One region of the Halomonas sp. DP8Y7-3 genome, then DNA from elsewhere that is predicted to be linked to it. Evidence: predicted binding sites of a transcription regulator. Region 1 holds the regulator's gene; each other region holds the start of a gene.
The links. Region 1 encodes sigma-54, which starts transcription at its own class of promoters, with help from an activator protein. Its sites were predicted from a motif close to TGGCACNNNNNTTGCTNT; they were not measured.
Positions count from the first base shown of each region.

Region 1 (7,707 bases):
CCTGTGGCACCTGTCCTATGCGCTGATTCCTCTGGCCGGCGGAGGTGTGTTTCTGGGGCTGTCGATGACCACCCTGACGCTGCTGCGTGGGGAAGGCTGGCAGCTGCTGTGGGCCGATGATGTGAGAGCGTTGTTGTTGATGCTTGTGGTGGTGGTCAGCGCTTGCTTGAGCTGGGGCCTGCTCGGGCGTTACGTATCAGGCATGCGGCGTGGCCTGGCCATGGGGCTGATGGTGCTGGCCCAGGCGCCCGTGGTGGGCGCCTGGTGGTTGCTGTTCTGGGGCTGGTGATGACGGTATCGCTGGAGTGCGACAGGGCTAGGCGGCATCCAGAAAGGGCGCCTTCATGGCGTCGATGATCTGGCGCATCTCCTCGTCGGAGGTGATGTAGGCGGGCATGGTATAAAGCCATCGGCCGAAGGAGCGCAGCCACACTCCGCGTGAGCGGGCGATGTCAGCCGCATGGGCAAGAGAGGAGGCATCGTACACTTCGATGACTCCGGTAGCTCCCAGCACGCGCACGTCAGCGACAGCAGGATGCTGGCGCAGACTGTCGTCGCCGGCAAGCTCGCGGGTCAGGATGGCATTGAGGTGCGAGATCTTGCCCAGGTAGTCCTCCTCCTCGAACACTCGCAGGCTCTCCAGGGCCACCCGACAGGCCAGCGGGTTGCCCATGAAGGTGGGGCCATGCATGAAGGCATGCAGCTGGCTGTCACCGATGAAGGTGTTATGGACGCGGGTGGTGGCCAGGGTGGCGGCATGGCCCAGGTAGCCGCCGGTCAAGCCTTTGGACAGCACCATGATGTCGGGCGTGATATCGGCATGGTCGGCGGCGAACATCTTGCCGGTGCGGCCAAAGCCGGTGGCGACTTCATCGAACACCAGCAGGACATCAAACTCGTCACACAGCGCTCGTGCGCCGCGCAGATAGTGCGGTGACGTCATGTTGAGACCACCCGCCGCCTGCAGCAGGGGTTCCATCAGCAGGGCGGCTATCTCGTGGTGGTGCTGCTCTAGCACGCTGCGTAGCGCCGCCAGATCCGCCTCGACCTGTTGCGCAGTGGCGCCGTAAGGCGCCTTGGGTGCTGGCGCGAAGTGGTGTTCGGGCAGGTAGCCGGCAAACAGCGAGTGCATGCCTTCCTCCGGGTCGCACACTGCCATGCAGCCGGCGGTGTCACCGTGGTAGGCCTTCATCAACGACAGCATCCGGCGCTTGCCCGAATGGCCACGCAGATGGTGGTACTGGACGGCCATCTTCATGGCGACTTCCATGCCGACGGAACCGCTATCGGAGAAGAACACGTGCTCGAGTCCGTCGGGTGTGAGTCGCACCAGCTCCCGCGCCAGCTGATCGGCGGGATCGTGGGTCAGCCCGCCCAGCATGACATGGCACAGTGTGTCGGCCTGTTGCTTGATGGCGTCGACCAGGCGCGGATGGCCGTAGCCATGAATCATGCACCACCATGAGCAGGTCGCGTCGAGCAGAGATTCGCCGGTGTCCAGGGTGAAGCGGGTGCCGCGCCCGCCGACCACCCTGGGTGCGGCGGCTTGTGTCTTGAGGTGGGCGTAGGGGTGCCAGACGGGAGAGGGCATCTCGGCTCCTGAGGGTTTAGTAAACCAAAAATATTTCGGCGAGTTTACCATTGCTCCCACGGCTCCCACCAGCCGGGTAGGCTCCGTCAGGCCATTCAGGGATGCTGGGCGTCGACGCGCTTGAGGAAACGCTCGAACAGAAAGGACTCTTCGTTCTTGAGGGACCGGCTGAGGCAGTCGATGAACTCCCGGCGTGGATAGGTGAAGACGCGCGGGGCCTTGTAGGCATCCAGGTCGATGGCGATGATCGTACCGTCGACCACCAGGAAGTTGTCGGTATGCAGGCCTCGACAGTGAATGCGGTCACGATACAGCGCTTCCAGGATGTCCAGGTAGCGCTCCTGCAAGGCGGGATCATCGAGTACTAGCTGTTTCAGCGCCACACCATGGACGTTGGCGGTGACCAGACGGTAGCGCTGAGCGTCAAGAATGGTGGGCGTGTCGATTCCCAGGCGCTCCAGGCGACGGGCTACGTAGCGAAAGTTGTGTCCCGGGTAGCGGCGAATGCCCAGGCGGTAGCGCCAGCGATCGCTCGCCTTGGGTGTGAAGGTCTTGATAAAGGCATCCTGATCCGGGTCGTAGTGGACCTCGGTGTACTTGCCAGTCTGGATAAGCTGCATGATGTCCTTTGAAGCGAGGCGAAATCGAAGGGTAGGGCAGGGTCAGCGCAGTGGCCGAGGGCCTCAGGCGTCTTCGTCGAAGCGTGCGACGAACAAGGCCTCAAGGGCGTCGAGCACCGCATCGGCGTCGGGACCTTCTGCTTCCAGGGTCAGCACGGTGCCGCAGGGGGCCGCCAGCATCAGCAGGGACATGATGTTGGCGGCATCCCCACAGCGCTGACCGTGGTGCACGGTCACGGAGGCGTCGAACGCCTGACAGCAGGTGACCAGGCGAGTGGCCGCCCGAGCGTGCAGCCCGCGGCGATTGGTAAGGGTCAGCTCGCGTCTGGCCACGCTCATTGTGCCCCGCTGTCCAGACGACGTTGCTGGCCAAGCTCGCGGTGGCGCAGGCGTATTCTCGGGTGGTCGTCGACCAGCGCCGCGGCGATGCTCTCGGCCAGATAGACCGAGCGATGCTGCCCCCCGGTGCAGCCCACGGCCACCGTCAGATAACTGCGCTGGCTGGCCTGATAGCGTGGCAGCCAGTTGCGCACCCAGGTCAGGATGTCGCGCTTCATGTCGGCGACGTCTTGATAGTGCTCAAGGAAGGCGATCACGCTTTGATCGCAGCCGTTGGCATCCCGCAGCGATGGCTCCCAGTAGGGGTTAGGCAGGCAGCGTGCATCGAACACGATATCGGCGTCGGGGGGCACGCCACGCTTGAAGCCAAAGGACTCGATGGTCAGGCTCAGCTGGCCGCTGCGATGATCGGCCACCTGCTCGGCGATGCGTGAACGCAGCTCGTGTACGGACAGGCGGGAGCTGTCGATGATCAGATCTGCCAGGTCGCGAATGCCAGACAACGCCTTCTGCTCGGACTCGATGGCCTCGGCCAGGGTCATGTCGGTATTGCGGGTCAGCGGGTGACGGCGTCGAGTATGGGAGTAGCGTTCCAGCAGAATCCGCGCGTCGCTGGTGAGATAGACGACCTGGCAGTCGATGGGACCTTGCTTCAGCGCCGTCAGCTGCGCGGGAAAACGCTCCAGCGCCTCGGGCAGATTGCGCGCATCGACACTGACGGCAATGCGCTGTGAATGTCCATTCTCCAGCTCTTCGACCAGTGACCCCAGCAGCGTCGCTGGCAAGTTGTCGATGGCATAGAAGCCCAGGTCTTCGAGAGCCTGAAGCGCCACGGACTTTCCCGAGCCAGAGCGACCACTGATGATCACGAGCTGCATGTCCTGTCTCCTTGGCAGGGGGCGATAAGAGGGCAGTTGGTGTCAACCGCGCGGTGACGGCCAGATCACGCTCGATCAGAGCGTGCTATCTGGCTAGATGGTAATCAGCTAAATGGCAATCAGCTAGAGGTTAATCAGCGAGATCCCCATCAGCGAGGCGCCATTCTTCAAGGCGCCAGGCAAGGCGTGCGCCATCAAGACATAGGATCAAGGCGCTTTCGCTGCGTGCCGTCAGCTCGTGGCGTCGCCGGGGGCTTGCTGGCGAATCGCTTCCTGCAAGCGCTCGTGCAGCTCGCGCTGGGACGTCGCGTGGCGCAGACGATGTCGGGTATCGGCGTCATTCATGACCCCGGCCACCTGGCCCAGCAAGGCTAGGTGAGCATCATCCGCTTCTTCAGGCACCAGCAAGACAAAGACCAGGTCCACCGGTTCGCCGTCGATGGCGTCGAAATCAATCGGCTCTGCCAGCTTGAGAAAGCCAGAGATAGGGGCCTTGCAGTGAGGGTTGCGAGCATGCGGAATGGCCACGCCATTGCCGATGCCGGTGCTACCCAGACGTTCGCGGCCGATCAGGCGACTGAAGACTTCCTGGCTATCCAGGCTTGGTGTGTTCTGCGCAATGAAGGTGCTGAAAAATTCCAGCACCCTCTTCTTGCTGCCCCCCGGGACGTCAAATAGCGTGCGCTCGGGGGGGAGAATGGCATCCAATGTCATGAGAGGTCAGCGAATTCCGGCGCCTTGGGCGCGGGCTTGGGATTTTTCCTTGTGCTTGACGAGCTGGCGGTCCAGCTTGTCGGCAAGGGCGTCGATGGCGGCGTACATGTCGCCGTCCTGGGCTTCTGCATGCAGGTCTGCACCGGCAGCGTGAAGCGTACAGGCAGCCTGTTGGCGCTCCTTCTCCACCGAGAGGGTGACCTGCACATTGGTGATGTTGTCGTAGTGGCGCTCCACACGGGCGAGCTTCTCTTGTACGTAGTCACGCAGGGGATCGGTCAATTCGACGTGGTGGCCGGTAATGTTGACTTGCATGACAAGGCTCCTTGCTCTTGCGGGTGGTTGCTCGATTGTAACCCTTTTTCCGATCCTGCAAACCCCCCTGCTTCTACGCATTAAGACGCAGATGTCGTGCGATATTTCAAGCGCTTGCGCTTTTCATGTAACTGCGCTACGCGCTCTGCTCGCCGCCTGTCTCGAGCCATCTGACCGGGCTCAGCGCAGGCGCTTGCGCTCGCTTGAAGAGGGAATATTCATCGCTTCTCGATACTTGGCGACGGTGCGTCGGGCGACGTTGACACCGTCTTCGGCGAGCAGCTCCACCAATTTGCTGTCAGACAGCGGTTTGCGAGGCGGCTCCTGCTGGATCAGCGACTTGATCATGGCGCGTATGGCAGTGCTGGAATGGGCATCCCCATCCTGACCCACCTGGCTGGAAAAGAAATACTTGAGCTCGAACACTCCCCGTGGCGTATGCACGAATTTCTGGGTCGTCACCCGGGAGATGGTCGATTCGTGCATCTCGACCTTGGCCGCAATGTCTGCCAACACCAGTGGTTTCATGGCGGCTTCACCCTGCTCGAGGAAGTCGAGCTGCCGCTCCATGATTTCGCGTCCGACCCTCAACAGGGTGTCGTTGCGGCTTGCCAGGCTCTTGATCAGCCAGCGCGCCTCCTGCAGATGGTCCTTCAGAAACTGGTTGTCCTGGCTCTTGTCGGCCCGTCGGATCAAGGCCGCATAGTCGGGTTGAATGCGCAGGCGTGGCATCGCCTCAGGGTTCAGCTCGACGCGCCAGCCTTCTTCGGTGTGGCGGACCACCAGATCGGGAATGACATAGTCGTTGTCGCTGTCGCCGTACTGGCTGCCAGGCCTAGGGTCGAGGCCACGGATCAGTTCGATGACATCATCCAGCTGCTCTTCGGTCAGGCTCAGGCGGCGCTTCAGCAGACGACGATCACCGCTGGCCAGTGCCTCGAGAAACTGGCGTACCAGTCTTCCCGCCTGGGGCAGAAGGGGGGTGTCACGGGGCAGGCTGTCCAGTTGCAGCTGCAGGCATTCGCGCAAATCTCGGGCAAATACACCGGTAGGTTCGAATTGCTGCAGCCTGGCCAGCACCGACGCCACGTCCTGCAGGGGCGGGGCAGCAGCGTCGTCATCGGCCAGGCCCTGGGCGATATCGTCAAGGTGTCCCACCAGGTAGCCATCGCCGTTGACCGCGTCAATCAGGCACTCTGCGATGCGCCTGTCATTATCATTGAGGTCCAGCAGGGCCAGCTGCCAGCTAAGGTGGCCATGCAGGGATTGCCCGCTGGCCTGGCGCTCGAAGTCTGGCGCCTCGGCGCTGCCGGCCGGGGCGGTGCCAAGGTCCTGATAGGTATCGGACCAGTCGCTGTCGACCGTTAGCTCGGAGGGGATCTCGTCGGCCCAGTCGTCGTCCTTGCTGTCCTTGACCTGCAGCTCGCCGAATTCATCCTCCAGCTCGAGCATCGGGTTGGCCTCGAGCGCCTGCTGGACTTCCTGGCGCAGGTCCAGCGTGGAAAGCTGGAGCAGGCCAATAGCCTGTTGCAGCTGAGGGGTCATGGTCAGCTGGGTGCCGATCTTCAGCTGCAGTGACGCCTTGAGGGCCATGATGTGACTTCCGTTCGTGGAGCTGAAAAGCCTTACCCTAACGGCGGGTCAGGTACCATGCAAGCTTCTTGCCAACTTGTGGGCAGGGGGTGGCGCGCAGGGCTTGCTGTGCCCCGCATGCGCGTCAGTGCAAGGTCGAGCGGGCGCCATGAAGACCCTGCCTACATAGCGGCCCGGCAGCGCTAATATAGTGGTTAAAGGCGAAAGTTTTCGCCGAGATAGACTTCCTTGACGCGCTGGTTGGCAAGGATCGACTCGGCACTGCCTTCGGCGATGATCTGGCCGTCGCCGACAATGTAGGCGCGGTCACAGATGTCCAGCGTCTCGCGCACGTTGTGGTCGGTGATCAAGACGCCGATGTCACGAGCCTTGAGCTGGCGAATGATCGACTTGATCTCGCCGACGGAGATCGGATCCACCCCGGCAAAGGGTTCGTCGAGCAGAATGAAGGCGGGTTCTGTGGCCAGGGCTCGGGCGATCTCGACCCGGCGTCTTTCCCCGCCGGACAGGCTCATGCCCGGGTTGTCGCGAATGTGGCTGACATGGAAGTCTTCGAGCAGTTGCTCAAGGCGCGCCTGGCGACCTTCCCGGTCGAGGTCCTTGCGGGTCTCGAGGATCGCCATGATGTTGTCGGCTACGGACAGCTTGCGGAAGATGGAGGCTTCCTGGGGCAGGTAGCCAATACCCGCCAGTGCCCGCTGGTGCATGGCCGCGCGGCTCAGGTCGTCATCGTCGATGCTGATGGTGCCAGCATCCGCCCTGACCAGTCCGACGATCATGTAGAAGGAGGTGGTCTTGCCTGCGCCGTTGGGGCCCAGCAGGCCCACAATGCTGCCCTGTTCGATGGACAGGCTGATGTCCTGGACGACGCGGCGCTTCTTGTAGCTCTTGGCCAGATGGCGAGCGTGGAGAGTCTTCATCAGTTTCCTTGGCTTTCCGGCTCGAGGGTCATGCGAATGCGCTGCTGGCCGTCGACACCCTGTGCGCTGGAGCGAGCCTGGACAACGCGGCGATCCAGAAAGTACTCCAGGTAGGCGCCGTCGAAGGTGTCATTGGCCTTGTGCAATTCCGCCTGGTCGATGAGTTCCATGCGGCGCTCGGCAACATGGTAGACCACCTTCTTGCCCCAGCCCTTGACCACCGGCTCTTCCGGCGAAGGCTGCTGCTCCAGGTAGGCGCGGGAGCCAGTCGCCGTGGCGCGGGACAGCTGACCCTGGTCGTTGCGCTGAATTTCCACACGCTCACCGGTCAGGAGCATGCTGCCCTGTTGAATACGCACATCGCCGGTATACACCGCTGTGCCTGCGCGGTCATCCAGGTCCAGCTGGTCGGCCTCTACCTGAATGGGGGCGCTGCGGTCGCTTTCCAGCGCCAGGGTGACGGTGCTGGTGGCGACGCTCGTCAGGCCCAGGGCCAGGGCGAGCAGTAGCGCGGGACGGGAACGCATCATGGAAGTGACTCCTTGTTAGAGCTCGGGCTGAGAGCGGCTCTGGCTTATTGAGGCTCTGGCGGATGATAGCCGGTGACATTGTCGGTCAGACGGGCGGTATTGTCATGGATCCAGGCATCGAAGCGCTCGCCTCGCATTTCCTGGGGGGGCTGACGCAATACCGCAGGCGTCTCACTCCAGGCGTGGCCTGAATCGCTGTCATAGACC
Region 1 is NZ_JAHVIO010000014.1:330,831-338,537, reverse strand. It holds gene KUV86_RS16070 (4Fe-4S binding protein) at 1-289, shown strand, start outside; gene bioA (adenosylmethionine--8-amino-7-oxononanoate transaminase) at 317-1,591, opposite strand; gene KUV86_RS16060 (hypothetical protein) at 1,687-2,211, opposite strand; gene KUV86_RS16055 (HPr family phosphocarrier protein) at 2,275-2,544, opposite strand; gene rapZ (RNase adapter RapZ) at 2,547-3,428, opposite strand; gene ptsN (PTS IIA-like nitrogen regulatory protein PtsN) at 3,660-4,142, opposite strand; gene hpf (ribosome hibernation-promoting factor, HPF/YfiA family) at 4,149-4,457, opposite strand; gene KUV86_RS16035 (RNA polymerase factor sigma-54) at 4,638-6,050, opposite strand; gene lptB (LPS export ABC transporter ATP-binding protein) at 6,245-6,970, opposite strand; gene lptA (lipopolysaccharide transport periplasmic protein LptA) at 6,970-7,500, opposite strand; gene lptC (LPS export ABC transporter periplasmic protein LptC) at 7,545-7,707, opposite strand, start outside.

Region 2 (7,707 bases), on a different contig from region 1:
GGTAAGGCCATGGCCTTGGGCGCCATGTCGGCAGTCGCTGTCAGGCCGTGTGCAGCGCCCACGCTGTTGACGTTGGCCAGCAGGATCTCGTTGAGGAAGATGGCGCCAAATCCGGTGGGTAGCAGCAGGTAGCTGGCGCTGATAGAGCACGCCAGAATGCAGGCTACGGCGCGGCGGTCGACCTTGAGACGGTCCAGCACACCAAGCAGCGGTGGGATCAAGATCGGGATAAAGGCGATATGCACCGGCACCAGATTCTGGGACATCAGCGAGGCCACGATGAATAGCCCGAACAGCGTCCATTTGACGCTGCGCCGAGTGCCTTCCTCGTGACTGCCAAGTCGCGATGAAATGGCATCGGCCAGCAGCTCCAGCAGGCCACTGCGGGACAGCGCAACGGCGAAGGCGCCGATCATCACATAGGTCAGACCGACCTGAGCGCCTACCAGCAGATTGTCGTTGAACGCGCCGATGGCGTCGGTCATCGGCATCCCCGCATGCAGTGCGCCGAGCATGGCCGCACTGATCAAGGCAATGGCCACGGGAATCCTCAGCAGGCAAAGGATGATCATGCTGAGAATGGTCAGCACTACCGCGTTGATGTGATAGCCGGCTGCCAGGCTGATGCCGTACAGCGCGGCGCACACCACGAGGATAGGAAGCGCCTGGGCGCGGCTGTCTTGACGGCGCGCTGAGGCCGCCGGAATTGCGTTGTCGGGCATGGTGTCTCCGGCTCAGTCTGAGCCATGTGTCCAGGTGGTTTCGGGGCGGCCAGTGAGGGGTGTGACGCGGGTTTGACGCTGCTCACCTCTCAGTGTGCTGGCAGCGGCAAACGTCACTGGCGCCAAGATCATACCTCAAGACACCGCTCGCCAGGCGTCTAACCCTGCAAGCCTCCTGTCATGTCAGGTGCTATTTCAGGTACTTGCCAGACCGGTGATTCACCATGCCAATAAAAAGCGCCGCCCTGATGGGGCGGCGCAACATCGCCAGGACGCGGTGGCGTGTCTATGTCTCAGGCCATGGCCGCCGCTGGGCTGGGCATGGGCTGAGGGGGAGGTGGTGTCGTCGCCATGAGCGCCCGTTCCAGGTCCATGGCCTTGCACTTGTAAGCGGTACAGTTGGCGCAGTGCACGCTGTCACCGTCGTCGCGACCAACAGGAAGAGTGAAGCGGCTGTGACCGCAGATGCTGCAGTTGAGGTCTAGAGCAACGGTAATCATGTGCTGCACTCCTGTGCGCCAGCACTGCGGTGTTGGCCATGTTGCTCTCTGCGGATGGCCATCATCAGGCTGCGAGACTTGTTGAGAAATCGCAGATAGTCCGGTGTCTGACGCTGCTCCCAATCGGCAATGGTGGCGTGGAACTCGTCACACTCGACGCAGCGGAGTTCATCCCAGTCATTGTGCTGCGAAGCGGATGCCGGAATAAGTGTGGCCTGGTCATGGCCGCACAGTGTGCATGTGATGGGGTAGTACATCTGGCGCCCTCCTTGGCGCGTCATCTTTCATCGCTCCTTGCGAGGTTACGCTGCAAGTGGTGGCTCGCTGCCTTGCTGGCCTACCCCTTGCGGCGTCATGTACAAGGTTGTCATGCATTTCTATTTTGTGCAAGTTGTGTATAGCTTATGCGGGGTGCGCTTGCGCTGTGGCGCCGCCGACGTTTCTTTCGACGCAGCATGATGACGCCTCTTTGTGACGTTTTGATGGATTGGGTGAGGGGAAAGCATCGGGTAGAAAAATACTTGTACGAAATATTAATCTGGTCTAGTTTTTGTACATGATGTTGTTACATATCGCCTCGGTGTTCTGAGTGGTGCATATCGCCTTGGTTCACAGGGCTCTGGTTTACGGGGGCTTGGTTTACGGGTCCTCGGTTTAAGGAGCCAGGTTTCAGGAGCTCCGGTTTAAGGAGCCAGGTTTACGGAACGCAGGTTGAGAAGCCCTGGTGAGTAGGACTCCGGTGCCACGAGCCGACAAGTCCACCGAAGGCATGATGTCAGGAGGAAGGAGCATGAAGGCAAAGGGACTTTTGGCCGCCGGGTTGCTGTTCAGCGCCTCGGCAGTGTGCACCAGCGCAGCAGCGGCTGAGGGCGACACGCTGTGGCAGGTGATTCAGGACGATGAGCGCCTGACGACATTTGCTACTGCGGTGGAGGCGTCCGACCTGGACGAGCGCATGAGCGAGGAAGGGGAGATGACGGTCTTCGCGGCGACCCAGGAAGCCTTCGACGCGCTGCCCGAAGGCCGCCTCGACGATTGGCTAAGCGACGACAAGACTCAGCATCGTCGTCTGGTCGAAGTCGTGTCCTATCATCTCGTGGATGGCGCGTGGCAGCCAGGCGACAGCGATGTTGTCACCACCCTGCAGGGTACCGACATGTCGGTCGAGGAGCAGGATGGTGATTGGCAAGTAGGCAACGCGACGCTGGTAGAACGTGACATTCAGGCAAGCAATGGTGTCATCCACATCATTGACGCTGTGCTGATTCCGGAGTGAGTTCTGGACTGACTAATAGGTTTCGATCGAATCCTGTCCCGTCTTGCCGCCCTTCAGGGCGGCTTTTTTTGTCATGAACAGGCGTAGGGAAACACTGCATGAAGTCCGCCGCTTCGCTTCGTTGCGCGCTTCTCGATCTCCTCACCTATACCGCCTAGGCTCCGGGGGCGGCGCTGCGTGGGCCTTGCGCCGCTAGGCTGATGACTTCAGCACTTCCTTAGCGAGGGCTGTCGGTGCGCCAGTAACGGCGTGTCAGGCGTACCAGCAGGGCCAGAGTCAGCGCCGCATAGACGGCGGCCATGACATCATCCGCGACAATGCCCAGGCCGCCGCCGATGCCTTCGATCTCCCGCACGGGGGATAGCTTGGAAATATCGAACAGACGAAACAGCAGGTATCCGAGCGGCAGCATGATCCGGCGGCGGTGGCGCGAGAAGGCCAGAACTACCAGCGGCAGGGCTACCCACTCATCCAGTACGATCTGGGAGAGATCGCCGCCTCCCAGCCACAGCGAGGCAAAGTGGCAGATGGGAACGGCGGTCAGGATCAGCAGCAGCGCGATCGCAAGCCGTCGTGCCGGCGGCAGCCGCAGCAAGTACCAGGCCACGGGAATGCCGATCAAGGTTCCGACGGTTCCGGGGGCCCAGGGCGAGTGGCCTAGCCCGAAGCCTGTGGCGATCCAGATCAGCAGGTCCTGCATGACACCTCTCCAGCAGTGCGCCCCAGGGAATCGTCAGGCGCCAAGACGCCGATAGTGGCGATTGGCGAGCAGGAACGCAATGCGAACATCCCAGTGTGGTGTAACGCTCAGGCTCCAAGTGCTAGCGGCTCGGGCCGTGCCGTTTCAGCTGGCCAGCGGCTCGTCCATGCTGTCGCTGTTGTCTCCATGACCCTCGGCGCTGGCGTCCGGGTCACTGGCAATGGGCAGGACATCGACTTCGACCTCAAGCTGTTGCCGGCCGCCACCGGTCACGACGCCCTTGATCGGCGCTACGTCGTCATAGTCTCGGCCCCAACCCAGCAGCAAGTGACGCTCGCCAACGCGCACACCGTTGGTGGGGTCGAGGTCCAGCCAGCCCCACCCCGGTATCAGCACCGCGAACCAGGCGTGTGAGGCGTCTGCCCCTAGCAAGCGGGGCTGCCCAGGAGGCGGACTGGTCTCCAGGTAGCCGCTGACGTAACGAGCGGCCAGGCCGATGGAGCGCAAGGCGGCGATCGCAAGATGGGCAAAATCCTGGCAGACCCCGCGACGCTCTACCAGTACCTGCGACGGCGTGGTTTCCAGGTTGCTGAACTGACTGTCGTAGTAGAACTCGTCATAGATACGGCGATTAAGGGCATCCACACATTCCACCAGGTCGCCGCCAGGGGGAAAGCAGGCCTCCACCCACGCCGCCAGCAGTGGACGACGCTCGATATAGGCCGAGTTTTCGAGAAATGGCTGAGCTTCCCAGTAGCTCGTGGTGCCAGGTGTTGCCAATAGGTCGCGGCAGGTTTCCCAGGACATGGCATTGGCAGGGGGCTGGGGCCGTGGGGAGGTGGTGATCCGCGCTTCCAGGGTCACTTCCAGCACCTGGTGCGGCGTGTCGATGGCAAACAGGTTGATACGGTTGCCAAAGGCATCGCAGCGTTGCTGGTGCAGCGGAGTCAGGGGCGATGTGGACAGGCGCGCGAAGGCCACCTGTTGCCAGCCCAGCACGCGAGGGGACAGACAGGCTTCATTCTCGCTGAGCGTCACGATCTCGCTATAGCGATAGCGGGTGGTATGGCGCAGGTAATAGTTCATCTTGCAGTGCCCGAGCGAGGGCCTGATACGCGCATGACGCAGCGCCGGCTGGCAGGCACGTCATGGCCAAGGATGGACCGTCCTGCGGTCCCGGCATACGAGGACATGATGAGTGCGATGTGTCTCCTGATGACGAAGGGATACAGCACCCGTGGCGCTGTGATCAAGATGTACCCCAGGCTGGGCATCGGCTCAAGTCCGCCGTATGCCCGTTGAGCTGCACTGTAACCTTATACCCTCAGAACCTCATCCCTCAGGACCCCTGGCAAGTATCCGCAGGTGGGTCCATGAGCTTGGCTCGCTTTCCTGACCAAGCTCTCCAGACCAAACTCTCGTGGCCAAACCATCCACACCCCTTTGGCGGCGACAAAGCATCCACATCCTGTTGAGGTTGGAGAGGCCGGCGTCAGCCCGTCGTGACGCACTGTCCTGGTGCGCGCGTCGGCAGAAGTGCCCCGAGGACGAGCCAGCAGCCTGCCAGGGGCGTGACACATGCGTCGCCATGTGTCCGTTGCGGTGCCGATTGTCCCGGCGGCTAACTTACCTGTGTCCGATACGGCAGATTTTCTGTGTTCTGGTACAGACCTTGCTATACAGCAGGTAGGGGACCCCGATATGTCGATGGGATGTACGCCAGTCTGGTGCATCACGATCCGGTGCAGGATGCCCCGGTGGACGAAGGCATAGCAGGGTAGACCGCTGTTGATAACAAGAGGGTGTGCCGATGAGCCATGTGGATTGGCAGCAGTACAACTGCGCTGGGTTCTACGATGAACTGGTGGCCATGCCCGGGATGCCGCGGGACGCGGCCAAGATGCTGTGCGACGTGCTGGAGGGATTTGCGCCGGATGAGCTGGCTGAGCGCAAGACGGCGGCAGAGATTGCCATCAGAACCATGGGCATCACCTTCACGGTGTATTCGGAAGGCAGCATGATCGATCGGGCCTGGCCCTTCGATATCGTACCCAGGATCATTCCTGCAGATGAATGGCGGCGTACCGAAGCCGGCCTGAAGCAGCGCGTCGAGGCGCTCAACCTGTTTATCGACGACCTCTACCATGACCAGAAGGTCATCAAGGATGGGGTCTTGCCCGCCGATGTGCTGGCGCAGTCGGTCAACTTTCGTCCCCAGTGCGTCGGTATCGACCCGCCCCACGGCGTCTGGGCACACATTTGTGGGTCCGACCTGGTGCGCGGTGGGGACGGCACGATCTACGTGCTGGAAGATAACCTGCGAATCCCCTCCGGCGTCTCGTACATGCTCGAGAACCGCAACGTGACCAAGCGCGTGCTGCCGGAGCTGTTTGCCTCGGGCAAGATTCTTCCCGTGGACGATTATGTGCCCCAGCTTTACGACATGCTGGCCGGCATGTCGCCTCGTCCCTGGGACGACCCGCAAGTGGTGGTGCTGACGCCGGGGATCTACAACTCTGCCTACTACGAGCATGCCTATCTGGCGCAGCAGATGGGGGTGCAGCTGGTCCAGGGCTCTGACCTTGTCGTCGATGATGACGATGTGGTCTACATGCGCACGGTACAGGGGCTGACCCGGGTAGACGTCATCTATCGGCGTATCGATGATGCCTTCCTCGACCCGGAGGCCTTCCGTGCCGACTCTGTATTGGGGGTGCCGGGACTGATGCGGGCCTGGCGCAGCGGCAAGGTGGCACTGGCCAATGCCCCCGGGGCCGGGGTGGCCGATGACAAGGTCGTTTATGCCTTCGTGCCGCAGCTGATCAAGTACTACCTGGACCAGGATGCCTTGCTGCCGAACGTACCGAGCTACCTCTGCATGCTTGAGGAGGATCGGCGCTACGTGCTGGAGCACCTGCATGAACTGGTGGTAAAGCCGGCCAACGAGTCAGGCGGCTACGGCATGCTGATGGGGCCTCAGGCCTCCCAGGCGGAACGCGACGCCTTCGCCAAGTTGATCCAGCAGGATCCGCGCAACTACATGGCCCAGCCCATGCTCAACCTGTCGACCACGCCGACCCTGTTCGACGGTCGGCCTGAGCCTCGCCACGTCGATCTTCGGCCCTTCATCCTGTCTGGCCAGGATGGTGCCTATGTCACCACCGGCGGCTTGACCCGTGTTGCGCTGGTAAAGGGGTCGCTGGTGGTCAACTCGTCCCAGGGCGGGGGCAGCAAGGACACCTGGATCGTCGAGACGGGGGAGGACTGAGACCATGCTGATGCTTTCAAGAGTCGCCGAGAACCTGTACTGGATGGCCCGCTATATCGAACGGGCCGAGGACACCGCGCGTCTGATCAATGTCTCCAGCCACCTGATGCTCGACATGCCCTATCGGCAGCCGCTGGGCTGGGCGGCGATGGTCGATATCACCGGAGGCGGGGAGCTTTTTGCCACCCTTTACGATGAGCCCAATGATCGCAACGTCATCCAATTTCTGTGTGCTGACCGGCGCTACTCCGGGTCGATTCTGTCCGCCCTGGCTCAGGCCCGGGAAAACCTGAGGACTACCCGGGACGTGGTGCCCCGGGAAGTCTGGGAAGAGATCAACCAGCTCTACATGAATGCCAGCGCCCAGGCTGATGCCGGGTTGGGACCTGGCCGTCGCGAGGTCTTTCTCAAACTGGTGATTCGTGGCTGCCAGACGCTGATTGGCCTTATCGAAGGGACCCTGAGCTACGGCGGTCCACGGACCTTCATGATGTTGGGGCGCCAGCTGGAGCGTGCCGACATGATCACCCGCATCATTGATGTGCGTTCGGCCAACCTGCTGCAGCGAGACAGTGATGAGATTCGGCCCTTCGAGCACTTGCAGTGGATGAGTGTGCTGAAGTCACTGACCGCCTACCAGATGTATCGCCAGCACGTGCGTTGTCGAGTAAGAGCCACTGACGTACTGCGTTTTCTGGTGCAGGACGGCAAGTTTCCACGCTCGGTGTCGCGCAGTCTGAAGGACAGCATGCGTGCGCTGCGCTCGCTGCCGCGGCATGACAGGGCATTGGCCACCGCGACGCTGGTTCACGCCGATGTGGCCGAGGCCGACGTGCTGGCGCTGGTTCGTTCTCCCGAGGCGCTGCACGAGTTCATCGACACCCTGCAGCAGGGCGTTGCAGAGCTGCATGCCGCCATTGCCCGCACGTACTTTCCGACGCTGGATGACCTGGAAGAAGTGGCGCTGGCGACGGTGGCCAACGAGGAATAGCGGGACGTCGCGAACGGTAGCTACGCCATGCGCCGACCCGCTGTCGGCGCCATGGCGGAATCTTGAGCGGTCGAGTCGTTGACGTCCGCCATCACCCGTATGACCTTCCATGCCTGCTGTTGCTCGCTGACGGCACAGGGGTCAGGCAAGCGTTTGCTGTGACGCGGCGTCTGCATGGCGGGCAGACAGCACCATCTCGTGGACGTAGCGCAGCTTGGCGGCAATGGTCGGCGTAATCACTTCCGGGACC
Region 2 is NZ_JAHVIO010000010.1:26,467-34,173, forward strand. It holds gene KUV86_RS12775 (Na+/H+ antiporter family protein) at 1-722, opposite strand, end outside; gene KUV86_RS12780 (hypothetical protein) at 1,016-1,222, opposite strand; gene KUV86_RS12785 (hypothetical protein) at 1,219-1,503, opposite strand; gene KUV86_RS12790 (fasciclin domain-containing protein) at 2,013-2,498, shown strand; gene KUV86_RS12795 (phosphatidylglycerophosphatase A) at 2,716-3,198, opposite strand; gene KUV86_RS12800 (transglutaminase domain-containing protein) at 3,343-4,284, opposite strand; gene KUV86_RS12805 (circularly permuted type 2 ATP-grasp protein) at 5,009-6,466, shown strand; gene KUV86_RS12810 (alpha-E domain-containing protein) at 6,471-7,457, shown strand; gene KUV86_RS12815 (putative zinc-binding metallopeptidase) at 7,599-7,707, opposite strand, start outside.
Region 2: KUV86_RS12805 (circularly permuted type 2 ATP-grasp protein) is a predicted target of sigma-54. The motif match lies at 4,860-4,877, and genes of this name have one in related genera.

Region 3 (7,707 bases), on a different contig from region 1:
CAACATCCGGCGTCTTGGATTGCTGAGACATGATTCCTCCCCCGCTATCGCACGGTTACGCGGGACAGCTCTTCTCCGTCCTCGCTCATCACATGGGTGGAGCACGCCAGGCAAGGATCAAAGGAGTGCAGGGTGCGCAGGATTTCCACCGGTTCGTCCGGCCTTTCCATCGGAGTCCCCAGCAACGAGGCCTCGAAGGCTCCGATATTGCCTTCGGCATCCCTCGGGCTGCCGTTCCAGGTGGTGGGCACGATGCACTGATAGTTCTCGATCTTGCCGTCCTTGATGCGAATCCAGTGGCCGTTCATGCCCCTGGGAGCCGCCACGATACCCACCCCACGAGCTTCACTGGGCCAGGAGGCCGGGTCCCACTTCTCGATGTTGGCCGTGGCGAGGTCACCTGCTCGAATATTGGCCACCAGTTCGTGCCAGTCATCGAGCATCATGGAGGCGCAGTAATGCGCCTCAAGCGCCCGCGCCAGGGTGCGCCCTATCGTCGAAGGCAGTGCCTGGCGTGGCGTAAGGCGGGTACCGGCAAGCTGATTGAAGGCCGCCAGGGAGCTGTCGACCTGGTCGATGACGAACTCGTTGCCCTGGGCGTAATTGAGGATATAGCGGGCCAGTGGCCCCACCTCCATGGCGTGCCCGCGCCAGCGCGGCGACTTTATCCAGGAATACTTGGCCGACTCATCCAATTCCCGGATGTGGGTACGGGTGCCTACGGTTGCCTGGCCCAGCTCGTAGTGGTGTTCCGTCTCGCCGTCCCACGGGTGAAGCCCCTTTGACTCGTCGGCGTAGCGATACCATGAATGGGCCACGAACTCCTGGATCTGCTCTGGATCGGTGGGGTCGACCTCGTGCACCTCGTCCCAGTTACCACCGACGATGGCACCGCCCTTCAATTGATCGGTGGACTTGTCGTAGTTGACCTTGGAGTAGTCGCCGTAATCCATCACATTGCTGCCAGCGAGACCGCCGCCATGGAGCCAGTCCTTGTAGAAGCTGGCAATGGCGATCACATCCGGCAGGTAGACGTTCTGGGAGAACGCAAAGGCCTCTTCCATACGAGTCCGAACGAAATTGAGTCGCTCCATATTGAGCGGAGCCCCGGCAGCCAGGTCACCGTCGATATTGATGGCGCAAGGCACCCCACCCACCATGTAGTTGGGATGCGGGTTCTTGCCGCCGAACACCGTATGGACCTTGACGATCTCCTTCTGTAGATCGAGTGCCTCCAGATAGTGGGCGGTGGCCATGAGATCCGCCTCCGGTGACAGCTTGTACGCCGGGTTGTCCCAGTAGCCGTTCTTGAACAGGCCCAGCTGGCCAGACTCGATAAAGGTCTTCAGACGATTCTGCACATCCCGAAAGTAGCCAGGGGATGACAGCGGATGGTTGGGGCCGGTCAGTTGCTGCAGACGAGATGTGGCCCTGGGATCGGCGCGCAGCGCATTGACGGGATTGACCCAGTCGAGCGCATGCAGGTGATAGAAGTGGACCACGTGATCGTGCCACTGCAGCACCTTTGCCATCATTTCCCGAATCAGGTGAGCATTGCGTGGGATGCGTATATCCAGGGCATTTTCCACCGCTCTCACCGATGCCAGCGCATGACATCCTGTGCAGACGCCGCAGATGCGCTCGACAAAGGCCCAGGCATCCCGGGGGTCACGGCCCTTCAAAATGACCTCAAGCCCACGCCACATGGTGCCCGTGGAGACCGCATTGCGAATGATGTTGTTGTCATCCACATTGACCTCGCAGCGCATGTGCCCCTCGATGCGCGTGACGGGATCCACCACGATGCGGCGGCCGCTTCTATCCAGATCGAACCCGTTGGGTGTGCGCGTCTGTGTCATCAGACCTCCTCCTTGCTGACGGATGACTGGCGCTTGACCTGCGCCCGTTTCAATGCGGTGACCGCGGCATGAATGGCGACCGCGCTGCCCACACCGGTCGCCACGGCACCACCGATCTGGTCGGCATTGGCCTCGATACCGAATTGGTGAACGTCCTGCAGGCGGGCGTACCAGGACCCTTTATCCCAAAAGCCATCCTCCGAGCAGCCGATACAGCCATGACCTGCCTGGATGGGAAAACTCACGCCTTCATTCCAGCGCACGGTGGAACAGGCGTTGTAGGTGGTCGGGCCCTTGCAGCCGACCTTATAAAGGCAATAGCCGCGCCTCGCCCCCTCGTCATCGAAGGCCTCGACAAATTGGCCAGCATCGAAGTGCGGACGCCGATAGCATTTGTCATGGATTCGCTGGGAATAGAACATCTTCGGACGCCCAGTACGATCCAGCTCGGGCAGGCGATCGAAGGTCAGCATGTAGGTGATGACGCCGGTCATGACCTCAGCGATGGGGGGACAGCCCGGCACCTTGATGATCGGCTTGTCGGTGATGACCTTATGCACTGGAGTGGCCCGGGTAGGGTTGGGCCTGGCGGCCTGAACACACCCGTGACTGGCGCAGGAGCCCCACGAGATGACAGCCTTGGCATGGGCCGCAGCCTCCCGCAGCTGGTCCACGAACGGGCGGCCTCCCACGATGCAGAACATGCCGTCTTCGTTGAGCGGTGGATTCCCCTCTACCGCCAGGATGTAGTTGCCTTTGTAGCGTTCGATGGTGTCGGCAAGCGCCGCCTCAGCCTGATGCCCTGCTGCGGCCATCAAGGTGTCGTCGTAGTCCAGCGAGATCATGGACAGCACCACGTCCTTCACCAATGGGTGAGCCGACCGGATAAAGGACTCTGAGCAACATGTGCATTCCAGGCCATGGACCCACACCACCGGTGTGCGGGGCTTGGTTTCCATGGCGTGGGCAATCTTGGCCGTATAGGCGGGCCCCAGGCCCAGCGCTGCTGCGGTCAGAGAGCAAAACTTGAGGAACGAGCGACGCGTGACTCCCTGTCGGCGCATCACGTCGTAAAAGGTCTCGATGGGTTCCATCATCAACGACTCCCCTGTCGTGGTCGTCAATCGATCTTCAATCGGCGTTTGGCATCCTGCTGGCGATGACGTATCCATCGCGCGGGATCAGGACAGCTCCATGGCTAGCGCCGACGCTCACGGTCCACAAGAGAAAAGCAATACATATGCCAACGACGTTTTCGTTATATCTTTCAGACAGGTAGCAGTATTTTCACGTTGCCGGCGGTAACCCGGCGACCGGTCGCTGTGCGCCAGGTTCTCGGCCCAGCCGGCACATCAGCACAGGGCGGCAAGCAACTTGCCAGCGCCGCTAATCGGCCACACCGCCGCCTTCCTGCTTGACATTCCAGGTCAGCCAAGTAGAATGCAGCGCCATTGAAAGGCTACGTAGCTCAGTTGGTTAGAGCACATCACTCATAATGATGGGGTCCCCTGTTCGAGTCAGGGCGTAGCCACCAGATACAGAAAAAGCCCGTCGATCCCTGATCGACGGGCTTTTTCGTTGTGACGAGATAGGCCGAGGGACCCTGACCTTTCCCCCAAGCTTCAGGGGCCGACAGGCCTGGAAACAAGGATGACGGCGCGACTGTCTAGGGCGTGCCGTCTCTCTGCATCCTGCAGGGCGCTGATGCGGGATGGCTGATGCCAGCTGTCACATGCCCGCCCAGCGCCCCTATCTCGTTGGGTTCCTCGAGGGTCAGACCAGTGTCGGCTGGTTGAAAAACGCCGTCAGCACGCGAGTCAGATGCTCGACATCCTGGCTGCCTGCGGTCTCGCGAATCGAGTGCATGGCCCACTGCGGAACGCCAACATCCAGCGTAGGCACCCCAAGCTCAGTCGCGGTAATCGGCCCGATGGTGCTGCCGCAGCCCATGTCGGCCCGGGTGATAAAGGTCTGCACCGGCACGTCCGCCTGCTCGCACAGATCACGGAACATGGCGGCCGTGGCACTGTTGGTGGCATAGCGCTGATTGGCATTGGTCTTGATCACTGGCCCGCCATTGAGACTTGGGCCGTGCTGCGCGTCATGCTTGTCCTTGAAGTTCGGATGCAGGGCGTGGGCATTATCACAGGAGATCATGCGCGACGATTGAATCAGGCGAATGTAGCCTTCTTCCGTCCCCTCACCGACCTGCCCATTCACGCGCTTCAGCACGTCCGCCAGGAACGGGCCCTGGGCACCGCAGGCACTGGCACTGCCGACTTCCTCGTGGTCATTGGCCACCAGCACCATGCCCTGGTCGCCATCGGCATCCAGCATGGCCTCAAGCCCCATGAAGCAGGACAGCAGGTTGTCCAGCCGGGCACTGGCGATCAGCTCCTGGCGCAGCCCTACCAGTGACGGCGGCTGCAGGTCGTAGAAGCCCAGTTCGAAGTCCAGCACCTTGGCATCGCCGAGTCCGTGCTGCTGCTCCAGCCATGCCTGCAACAGGCTCTCCAGAGTCGCGTCCTCATCGGCCTGCATGACGACCGGGGCCATCTGGGTCTGGGCATTCATCGCACGCCCGTCGTTGGCTTCACGATCCAGATGAATCGCCAGGCTGGGAATGATCGCAATCGCCTGCTCGACGTTGATCAGCACGCCCTTCACCTGGCCATTCGGCAATCTAACGTGAATGCGGCCTGCCAGGCCCAGATCCCGGTCAAACCAGGGCGACAGCAGCGCGCCGCCATAGACCTGAACGCCCAGCTGCAACCACCCCGCCGAACGCTGGGCAGCATGGGTCTTGAGTCGTAGATTGGGGCTGTCGGTATGTGCACCGACCATACGCAGCGATGACAGAGGTTGCGTGCTGGGCAGGTTCACCGCAATGATGGAGGAGTCATTGCGAGTCACATAGAAGCGGTCGCCGGGAACCAATTCCCAGCTGTCGGTCTCCAACAGATGGCGGTAGCCCGCATCTTCGAGCCGCTGAGCCATGTTCGCAGTGGCATGCCAAGGGCTGGGTGAACGGCGAAGAAAGTCGAGCAACCGACTGAGCCTTTTGGCGCATTCGGTATCATCCTTTGGCAAGCACTCCTGTGACATGGGCGTCCTCTGATGCATGATAGTAATGGTTCAAGGTTTGTCCTTTACTCTGTTAACACGGTAAAGGACAAGGATTGACAGCAAGCTGCTACAATGCGAATCCGGTCCAAGGGACCCGCCGACCGAGTCGGTGTCAGACCGACGAGTGTACACGAATCCTGGAGTGCTTCATTGATGAGCCTGATTGAGTCTGCGGGTCGCGCCCTGGCGCTTTCCCTGCTGATCGCGGCCCCAACGGCGCTGGCCACTCCCACGCCCGGCGACGACCAGCGTCAGGCGGCCATGGAGGTGGCCGAATCGCTGCGTTACGGCCACTACGCGGATGTGAAGCTGGACGACCAATGGTCCAACCGCGCCTTCCAGCGCTACCTCGACGTGTTGGATGGACAACGCGCCTACTTCCTTCAAGACGACGTGGATGACTTCGGTGATCTACGCACCGGCATGGATGAAGCCTTGCTGGATGGCTCCCTGGCCAGGGCCTACGACCTCTACCAGCGCTATCACGAGCGCGCCGAAGCACGCCTTGACTGGATGCTGGACGAGATCGATGACCTCGACATGTCCTTCGATGGGCAGGGTCGACTGGAGCTGGATCGCGAAGACGCCTCCTGGGCCGCCTCTCAGGAGAGCCTGGACGAGCTGTGGCGCAAGCGCCTGGCCAACGCCGCCCTAACGCTGTCGATCAGTGGACAGGACGACGACAAGGTCATCGATACCCTGCGCGAGCGCTACGAGACCCAGAAGCACCGTCTTGAGCAGACCAACTCAGAGGATGTGTTCGGACTGATCATGGCCGCCGCTACCGGCACCGTTGACCCCCACACGGAATACCTGTCGCCGCGCCAGGGTGAATCCTTCGACATTCAGATGCGACTGTCACTGGAAGGCATCGGCGCACTGCTTCAGGCCGACGGCGAATACGTCAAGGTGGCCAGCCTGGTGCCGGGCGGCCCCGCCGAGAAGGATGGCGCACTCAAGCCTGCCGACCGCATCATCGGCGTTGGCCAGGAAGGCGAGGACATCGTCAACGTGGTCGGCATGCGCCTGGATGACGTGGTCGAGCTGATTCGCGGTCCCAAGGGCTCCGAGGTGCGTCTCGAGGTGGTGCCCGGTGAAGCCGTCGACATGACCCGCTCCACCGTGGTCGATATCACCCGCGACACCGTCAAGCTCGAGGATCAGGCGGCTTCCAGCGAAGTCATCGAGGTTCAGCGCGAAGACGGGGTGCACAAGGTCGGCGTCATCGAGGTGCCCGCCTTCTACGTGGACTTCGACGCCTGGCAGGCGGGAGAAGAGAACTACCGCTCCACCACCCGTGACGTCGCCGCCGAGGTCGAGAAGCTCAAGGCCGAAGGCGTCGAGGGCATCGTCCTCGATCTGCGCAACAACGGTGGTGGTGCCCTGCAGGAAGCCAACTCGATGATCGGCCTGTTCATCGATCGCGGCCCTACCGTGCAGGTTCGTGATGCCCGTGGGCGCATCAGCCTGTACGGTGACACCGACAGCGGCACCCTCTACGACGGTCCGCTGGTGGTTCTGGTCAACCGCCTGTCTGCCTCTGCCTCGGAAATCTTCGCAGGAGCCATCCAGGATTACGGCCGTGGCCTGATCGTGGGTTCCAACACCTTCGGCAAGGGCACCGTGCAGACCCTCAATGACCTGAGCTACGGCCAGATCAAGCTGACCCGCGCCAAGTTCTACCGGATCTCTGGGGAGAGTACCCAGAACCGCGGCGTCAAGCCGGACATCATGTACCCCAGCCTGCTCGACCCCGAGATTATCGGTGAGAGCGCGCTGGACAACGCCCTGCCCTGGGACACGGTACGTGACGTTCAGTACCGCAGCTATGGCACACCGCGCCAGTACCTGAAGGAACTGCGCACACGCCACCAGCAGCGGGCCGACGACCACCCCAACTTCCATTACCTGGAGCAGCGGGCCGAACTGGCGAGCCGCCTGCGCGAGCAGCACACCAGCGTCAGCCTCAACCGGGAGCAGCGTCAGCGTGAAGCCGACGCCCAGGACGCCGAGATGCTGTCACTCGAGAACGAGCGCCGTGAAGCCCTCGGCCTCGACATCCTCGAGGAATGGGGCGATGCCCGCGAAAGCGGTGACGATGCCGACCTGGCCGCCGAGGAAGACGCCGAAGAGGAACAGCCCGTCGACCGCGCCGAAGTCGAAGAGTCAGCGGAAATCCTGCTCGACTTCGCCGAACTCGGCCCGAGCTGGCAGTACGCGGTAAAAGGCTAAGTCGCGATACAGCCACTTAGCTGCACGCAGAACGAAAAAGCCGGGGCATCAAGCCCCGGCTTTTTTGGTTTCTGGCCCCCACAACAGCCAGCCCACATCACGACTGCTGCACAGCTAAAGCGGGTTATCTTCCGGAAAAGTCCCGTCGAAGCGCGTCAACTCCAAGGCTATCTACCCTCCCCGACGCGACAGGCAACAGTACCCCTTACTGAACGCACGTGACGTATTCAGCAATGTGACCGGCAGTATTGCGAGCTATCGCTCAAGAAAGGCTTTCTCCATCCTTCCGTCCTGTTCACGTGAGCTCTGATCTCATTTCATCTACCTCACCCTGATACGGCCTGGTGAACGCGCCCCTACGCGGGTCGTCGCAGTGCGCTGCGCCCACCATGAAGCGATATCACACGCCATCTGGCGATTGGGAGTATGCGATTTAGAGCAATCGTCGCCTATCGGAGGAATACACGACGCGTAGCCTTGCCGAAGGCTC
Region 3 is NZ_JAHVIO010000019.1:338,142-345,848, forward strand. It holds gene cybH (Ni/Fe-hydrogenase, b-type cytochrome subunit) at 1-31, opposite strand, end outside; gene KUV86_RS19110 (nickel-dependent hydrogenase large subunit) at 45-1,859, opposite strand; gene KUV86_RS19115 (hydrogenase small subunit) at 1,859-2,956, opposite strand; tRNA gene KUV86_RS19120 (tRNA-Met) at 3,317-3,393, shown strand; gene KUV86_RS19125 (M18 family aminopeptidase) at 3,633-4,964, opposite strand; gene KUV86_RS19130 (carboxy terminal-processing peptidase) at 5,139-7,217, shown strand.
Region 3: KUV86_RS19115 (hydrogenase small subunit) is a predicted target of sigma-54. The motif match lies at 3,088-3,105, and genes of this name have one in related genera.

Region 4 (7,707 bases), on a different contig from region 1:
AGTCGACGCATGCTGGCGCCCTGCCCAAGACTCCACAGGCCGATGGCTGCCATGGCCAGCAAGTGGTCAAGCCCAAGCCAGGGATGCATCAAACCGCTGGCAAGACCACCGTGCTCTACCCCATGACCGGGATGTGCAAACACCACCGGCGCGGCCAGGCTCAAACCCAGGGCGGCCACCGCCGGAACAACATGAGACGCAGTGATGCGCTGTGTCATGACAAACTCCTTGCAGACAAAAGACGCCACGCCAGGCGCGGCCTTATTCCCTTGCGGAACGCTCAGGCTTGGACCGCCTCGGTACGACGATCGGGCAGCATGCCCCGCTCGAGTATAAAACTGATAATGGTCTCTAGACCGACCCCGTCGTACAGGTTGGCAAAGACAAATGGTCGATCTCCTCGCATCTTGCGAGAATCACGCTCCATAACGTCCAGAGAAGCATGCACCTGCTCAGCGATGTCGATCTTGTTGATGATCAAGAGATCGGACTTGGTAATCCCGGGACCACCCTTGCGCGGAATCTTGTCCCCCGCCGACACATCGATGACGTACAGCGTGAGGTCAGACAGCTCCGGGCTGAAGGTCGCCGACAGGTTATCGCCTCCGGACTCCACCAGTACCAGCTCGAGCCCCGGATGACGCTGATGGAGATCATCGATGGCCGCCAGATTCATGGAGGCATCCTCACGTATCGCGGTATGCGGACAGCCACCGGTCTCGACCCCGAGAATGCGATCGGGCGACAGCGCCTCATTACGGGTCAGGAAGTCCGCATCTTCCTTGGTGTAGATATCATTGGTCACCACGGCGATATCGTAATGATCTCGTAGCGCTCGGCAGAGCTGCCTGAGCAATGCGGTCTTGCCGGACCCCACTGGACCGCCGACACCGACGCGTAGACATTGGGAGGGAGTCGTAGTGCTGATCATGGCCTTCTCCTGGCGGTCGTGTCTGGCCCACGCTCGGGGCCAGGATGATGGTAAGGGCGACGTTCGGTCATGACGTCGATACCTTGTCTTTCATGTCGTCAAGCCATAGCGCTGGGCAAGGGCTTGCTTAGCTGCGAAACAGGCGCGAGTACTGGGTCTCGTGCAGGCTGCTGGCAAGCGCGACGCCAGGCAATGCCGGACCGAGCTCGTCATCTCGCAGCGCCTCGGCGCGCTCCACCGCGTGGACCAGAGCTGGACGCAGCCGTTCTACTATTCGCTGTGCCGCGGTATGCCCCAGGGGCAGTGCCTTGCAGGCCGCTGCCAGCTGGTTCTCAAGCCAGGCCCAGGCAAACCCCAGCATGGCGCTGTGCGGCAGCACCTGGCGCTGCACCGACAGCGCCGCAAAGGCGGTCACATAGCCTGGCGCAGCAGGCAACGCTGTCTCGGGCAGCAGGCCAAGATTGCCCATCAGGCGTGTCAAGGAAGCCCCCAGCTGGCGATCTTCCTCCAACAGCTCACGGGTCTCGCGGACTGCGGCGAGCCAGCGGTCCCACTCTGCAACGAGGGACGCATCGCCTGCCTGCCAGGCCGTCATCTGGCGCATCAGAACCGGCAGTTCACACATCGCCAGGCCATCCTCCAGCACCCCCTCCAACCAGTCACCCAGGCTGGACTCGTCGGTGACCCAACCCAGCTCAAACGCGCTTTCCAGCCCCTGGGACCAGGCGAAGGCCCCAATCGGCAAGGCTGGGCTGACGAGCTGCAACAGGCCCAGCAGCGCCAAGTCGCCTAGCGCAAGGTCCGGTGAGGAAGCCGTCGCCATTGCGGACATCAGACCGGCTCCCTGGACGGGTCCTGAGACTGGCCGGAAGGCGCCTGCGAGTTCGCATGGGAGTGATCGTGCGAGTGCCCGTGCGAATGCCCATGGGAATGCTGGTGCGAGTGCCCGTGCGAGTGCCCATGGGAATGTCCGCCCATGGTGTAGGCGCCCGGCTCCGGATCGAAGGGGGCCTGGTGTCGCTCGAGGATGGCGCCCAGCCGCTCGGCGAGCTCTTCCAGCACATGATCGGGGGCAATCCGCACGTAGCGGCACTCCTGCCCCTGGAAAACGCCGCACCCGATGCCCAGCGTCACATGCCGGTTTCCCAGGTGATAGCACAGTCGCGCCAGGGCCAGGTCCGATTGCGGTCCAGGCAGAATCCAGGCACTCACTACCGGTTCTGGGGCCGCCACTACCCTCACGCACACGCCATCGTCGCTGGACAGTCCGTCACCATGGCGCAGCACCGGTCCGCGCTCCAGGAACAGCCCAGCTCCGCGCCCGCTATCCAAGGTGACCCTCAGGCGTCCCTTGATACGATCGTCATAGGCCAGGGTCAGCGTGTCTTCGGCTTGGTCCTCCGCCAGCGGGCCAAGACGCTGTGTCAATGACAGCAACGTGCTCATCGATATCTCCTAAAATGTAGTGCGGCCGCGACTTGCGGTTCTCCCTATTTCCACCACCTCACCCCACGGGCAGCCCTAGGGTTTGTGCGAAAAGTCGACGAGCGCAGGCACTTTTCTGACACGCCCTAGAACAGGTGGTAGCGCTGTGCAAGGGGCAGTACGTCCAGCGGCTCGCAGGTCAAAAGCTCGCCATCACAGGTCACCTCATAGGTCTGGGCGTCAACCTTGAGGTCGGGGCAGCGATCATTCAGTTTCATGTCGCGCTTGCGGATGCCGCGCACGTTGCGACATGCCACCAGCCGGCTGGCCAAACCCAGTGACTCCTTGAGTCCTGAGTCCAGCGCTGCCTGGGACACAAAGCTCACCCGCGTCGCCGCAGCCGCTTGCCCCAGCGCACCGAACATCGGCCGATAGTGCACCGGCTGTGGCGTCGGAATCGAAGCGTTGGGGTCCCCCATGGGCGCCATGGCGATCATTCCGCCCTTGAGAACCAGAGCAGGCTTGACCCCGAAGAACGCCGGATCCCAGAGCACCAGATCCGCCAGCTTGCCCACCTCGACCGACCCGATTTCTTCGGCCATACCATGGGTGATCGCCGGATTGATGGTGTATTTGGCGATGTAGCGCCGAGCGCGAAGATTGTCCGCACCGCACGCCTCATCCTCGGGCAGCAACCCGCGCTGGACCTTCATCTTGTGGGCGGTCTGCCAGGTACGGCACACCACCTCGCCCACACGCCCCATGGCCTGGGAGTCAGAGGCGATCATCGAGATCACCCCCATGTCCTGCAGGATGTCTTCGGCGGCGATGGTCTCCCGACGAATACGCGAATCAGCAAAGGCCACGTCTTCGGGAATATTCGGGTCTAGATGGTGGCACACCATCAACATGTCCAGGTGCTCATCGACGGTATTCACCGTGTAGGGCCTGGTGGGATTGGTCGAGGATGGCAGCACGTACTCTTTCGAGCAGGCGGTGATGATATCCGGCGCGTGCCCGCCACCCGCTCCCTCGGTGTGATAGGTGTGGATGCCCCGTTCCTTGAAGGCGGCCAGCGTATCCTCGACAAACCCCGACTCGTTGAGGGTGTCGGTGTGGATCGCGATCTGCACGTCATAGCGCTCGGCAACGCTTAGACAGGTGTCGATGGACGCAGGCGTGGTCCCCCAGTCTTCGTGCAGCTTGAGCCCCATGGCGCCTGCCTCGATCTGAGCTTCAAGCGCCTCGGGCAGGCTGGCGTTGCCCTTGCCCAGTAGGCCGATGTTCATCGGCAGGCTGTCGCAGGCCTTGAGCATGTGATGAATGTGCCAGGCGCCAGGCGTGCAGGTGGTGGCATTGGAGCCGGTTGCAGGCCCGGTGCCGCCTCCCAGCATGGTGGTGATGCCGCTGGCCAGGGCCTCATCCACCAATTGAGGACAAATGAAATGCACGTGGGCATCGATGGCACCCGCCGTAAGGATCTTGCCTTCCCCTGCGATGACCTCTGTCCCCGGCCCGATGACGATGGTGACATCCGGTTGGGTATCCGGATTACCGGCCTTGCCGATGGCAGCGATTCTGCCCGCCTGCAGCCCGACGTCGGCCTTGACGATGCCCCACCAGTCGAGAATCAGCGCGTTGGTGATCACCGTATCCATCACCGCGTCATCGACACGCTGGCTTTGCCCCATGCCATCACGGATCACCTTGCCACCGCCGAACTTGACCTCATCACCGTAGTGGGTCGCATCCTGCTCGACCTCGATCCACAGCTCGGTATCCCCCAGGCGCACCCGGTCGCCCACGGTGGGCCCGTAGATGTCGGCGTAGGCTTGACGACTGATCTTCATGACGGGTCTCCCTGAACATCCGATGCAGTACCCAAAGGCCCCATGACCTCGCCACGAAAGCCATAGATGTGACGAGTGCCAGCAAAGCTGACCAGGGTGACCTCACGGGTCTGGCCCGGCTCGAAACGCACGGCGCTGCCGGCAGCAACATCCAGCCTGAAGCCACGCGCCTTGACGCGGTCAAACAAGAGCGCGGGATTGGTCTCGGCGAAATGGTAGTGCGAGCCGACCTGGATCGGCCGGTCGCCACGGTTGGCCACCTCGATGGTCACCCGCTCGCGCCCTTCACACAGTGCGATCTCGCCGTCCTTGAGTTGGTATTCTCCGGGTATCATGCCTCGCCCTCTGATGGTCCGTTGGCAACGGTCTACTCCCATGTCGCTGCTGCAAGCCGCTGCGGCAGACGACACTGAGCAGGCATCCGTTCAGGTAATCGGATGATGGACGGTCACCAGCTTCGTGCCGTCAGGAAAGGTGGCTTCGACCTGAACTTCGTCGACCATGTCGGCAACGCCCTCCATGACATCGTCACGGCCCAGGATCTGTTTGCCGTAGCTCATCATCTCGGCGACGCTGCGACCCTCACGGGCCCCCTCCATGATCTCGCAGCTGATCAACGCGACCGCCTCGGGATAGTTGAGCTTCAGGCCCTTGGCCCTTCGCCGTTCTGCTACTAACCCCGCGGTAAACAGCAGCAGCTTGTCCTTGTCTCTCGGTGTCAGCTCCATCGTTACTTCCTCAAGGTCAGACGACACGACGCTCGCTAGACGACGGTCGGCGTGGAGTCAGGTGAACCAGATGCGCGGCGGACAGGCCGTGCGCTCCAGCAACATCGGTCTTAGCAGTTTCCAGGCAGCCTCACACAGCGTCCAAGCTTCATGCCGCGAGTGCCCGAGATAGCGCAGCAGCAATACACCGTCACGCAGAGTGACCGCCCATGGCTGTTGCATCATCGAGGGTGAAGACAGATCGACGACATCGTCGGTGCGTCCCCGTCGGCCCGCCAGCTGTTCACGCAGCACCTCCACCGCTGCCGCGCCATCGTCCAAGCCTACGGCCCAAAGGGTGGCCTGAACGCTGCAGCCACGCTGGCCCCAGGCGCCGCTGAAGCGGCGGTGAAGCGGATCAAGCGGCTGACGCTCGATCCACAGCGGCTGGCCATCTCGGGCTAACCTGAAGCTCTGTTCCAGGTAGCCGCTGGCAAACGGCAGGTCACTGGCAGGCCGGCCCAGGGCGAGCACCTCCCAACCCAGGCAGCGCGCGTCCCCGTGCAACTCGATCTCGGTAGATTGGCGCCCACGAGAGCCATCGAAGGCAATGGTTTCCTGAGGCAACCACTCGAGGCTGGCGCCGGGCTCGACCACCAGCCGGGTGCGCTGGGACCAGCTCACCTCGTTGCTGTCCGCCCGATACAGCTTGTTAGCGGCAGGGGTCGTGAGTAGTGCGCTGGCACCCCTTGCCACCCGTGCTTGAATGTCCAGCGCATCACCGCTGACCAGCCCGCCCGGTGGATGCAACAGGTAGACGTGGCAGGTGCCGTCGCGTCCTTCGGGGTAAAAGGGCCGCTGCACCCTCAAGGGGCCACGGTGGTCCACTCGGTGCAATCGAGTCGCTGCACCATCATGGCGAAAGCCCAGTGACAGCCTCGCCTCCCAGCGCCGTCCCGCGTCAAAGCGATGGCCGTGCCGATCGGTCACATCCTGTATTGTCTGCGCGCTCATGGCTCTCCCGGACGATGGTTCGTGGTGACGCCGTCTGGCCACGCCACACAATACTGCCCGATGACGGTGCAATGGTCGTACCACCTCACCTTTAAATCCTGTTTTTTACTTTATTATCAACGATATATAGTGCACCGAAAGTGCGCCACGAAGCCCCCTTAGCTATCTAAGGCACCAACTCGGTGCACCGCCAATCGCATCCAGCATCATTTTGGTGCGCATGTCGCTATTGCTGTGGACCTCGTCGCCAGGACTGTGCAGCGTGGTCACTTGTCTGCCTGAGACCTCCCCCGCCCTTCCTGCCGCCCTTCTTCTATCTCCCCTTCACCGTCCTTCCATCGCCTTCCTGTCACGCCGCTTGCTACTGCCGTTAACCCTGCCTTAACCCCCCGCTTGGCTATGCTGCGCGCCTTTGAGAACCCAGGAGACCCATTCTCATGGTTCGGGCCCCTTTCCCTGGCTTACTGGCGGGCGTCCTGCTGTTGACGCTGGCTGGCTGCTCCATGATCGACGAGCCAACCTCCTACCCTGACAAGACCAACGCCTTGATCGCCCAGGTACCGGACTGGTCGGCAGCTGTCGGCGGTAGCGATGTCGGCTCACTCAACGACCTGATCGCGTCCGATGCGCTCGATCAGCTCGTTGAAAAGGCGCTGCAGGCCAACCCCGGCCTGCAACAGACCCTGTTGACGCTGCGTATCCGCCAGACACAGCTGCGCCAGACCGGTGCTGACCGCCTGCCCGAGGTCGAAGCCGGCTTCAGCGCCAGTGACAGCGAAGACAGTGCCAGCACCTACAGCGGCTCAGTCACGGTCAGTTGGGAAGCCGATCTGTGGCAGAAGATTGCCGATCGCACCGCCGCCGCCGATCAGGACGTCGCACAACAGGCGGCCCTGTATCAGGCCGCCCGGGACACCTTGGCGGCCGACGTGATGACCAGCTGGCTTGCGCTGATCGCGCAGCGTCATGCCATCACCATCCAGCAGCAGCGCCTGTCCACCCTTGAAAGCAACGAGTCCCTGATCCTTGAGCGCTATCGCAGCGGGCTCGGCAACCTCGAGGACCTGGACAGCGCGCGAAGCTCCACGGCCAGTGCCCGTGCCAGCCTGGTGGAGTATCAAGAGAGCCTGGCGCAGCAGCAGCGTGCACTGCAGACCCTGCTGGGCGAGATTCCCGATAGCGGCGAGGCGGTGGCCGACGACTATCCCGCGGTACTGACACCGCTGGCAGAGCTGCCAAGTCAGTCGCTGCGTCGCCGACCTGACCTGATCGCGGCCTACCACGCCGTTCAGGCGGCCGACTATCGCACCCACGCCGCCTACAAGGACCTGCTGCCAAGCATCAGCCTGCAGGCCGCCATCGAGGACGTGGCCGACTCGCCATCCCAGGCGCTGCTGACCGATCCGGTGTGGTCGCTGCTGGGTCAACTGACGGCTCCGCTGTTCCAGGGAGGCGAGCTTCGCGCAGCCGCCGACGAAGCCGAACTGGAGACCGCGCAGGCCTACCAGGCGTACCGCGAGACCCTGCTCGAGGCGGTTGGCGAGGTGGAAGATGCCCTCGGGCTCGAGCGCTCGCTCGCCCTGCAACAGCAGCACATCGCCAATGCCCTGGATCGCCAGCAATCTACCCTGGCCCAGTACCAGTCGAGCTACCGCTCGGGGCTGGTCGACATCCTCGACCTGCTCTCGGTGCAACAGCAGACCTACGACCTCGAGGCGCAACTCGATGACCTCAACTATCAGCGCCTGGCCAATCGTATCGATCTAGGCCTGGCACTCGG
Region 4 is NZ_JAHVIO010000019.1:78,971-86,677, forward strand. It holds gene KUV86_RS18025 (HupE/UreJ family protein) at 1-218, opposite strand, end outside; gene ureG (urease accessory protein UreG) at 281-931, opposite strand; gene KUV86_RS18035 (urease accessory UreF family protein) at 1,059-1,754, opposite strand; gene ureE (urease accessory protein UreE) at 1,763-2,368, opposite strand; gene ureC (urease subunit alpha) at 2,503-4,206, opposite strand; gene KUV86_RS18050 (urease subunit beta) at 4,203-4,541, opposite strand; gene ureA (urease subunit gamma) at 4,632-4,934, opposite strand; gene KUV86_RS18060 (urease accessory protein UreD) at 4,992-5,927, opposite strand; gene KUV86_RS18065 (TolC family protein) at 6,365-7,707, shown strand, end outside.
Region 4: KUV86_RS18060 (urease accessory protein UreD) is a predicted target of sigma-54. The motif match lies at 5,993-6,010, and genes of this name have one in related genera.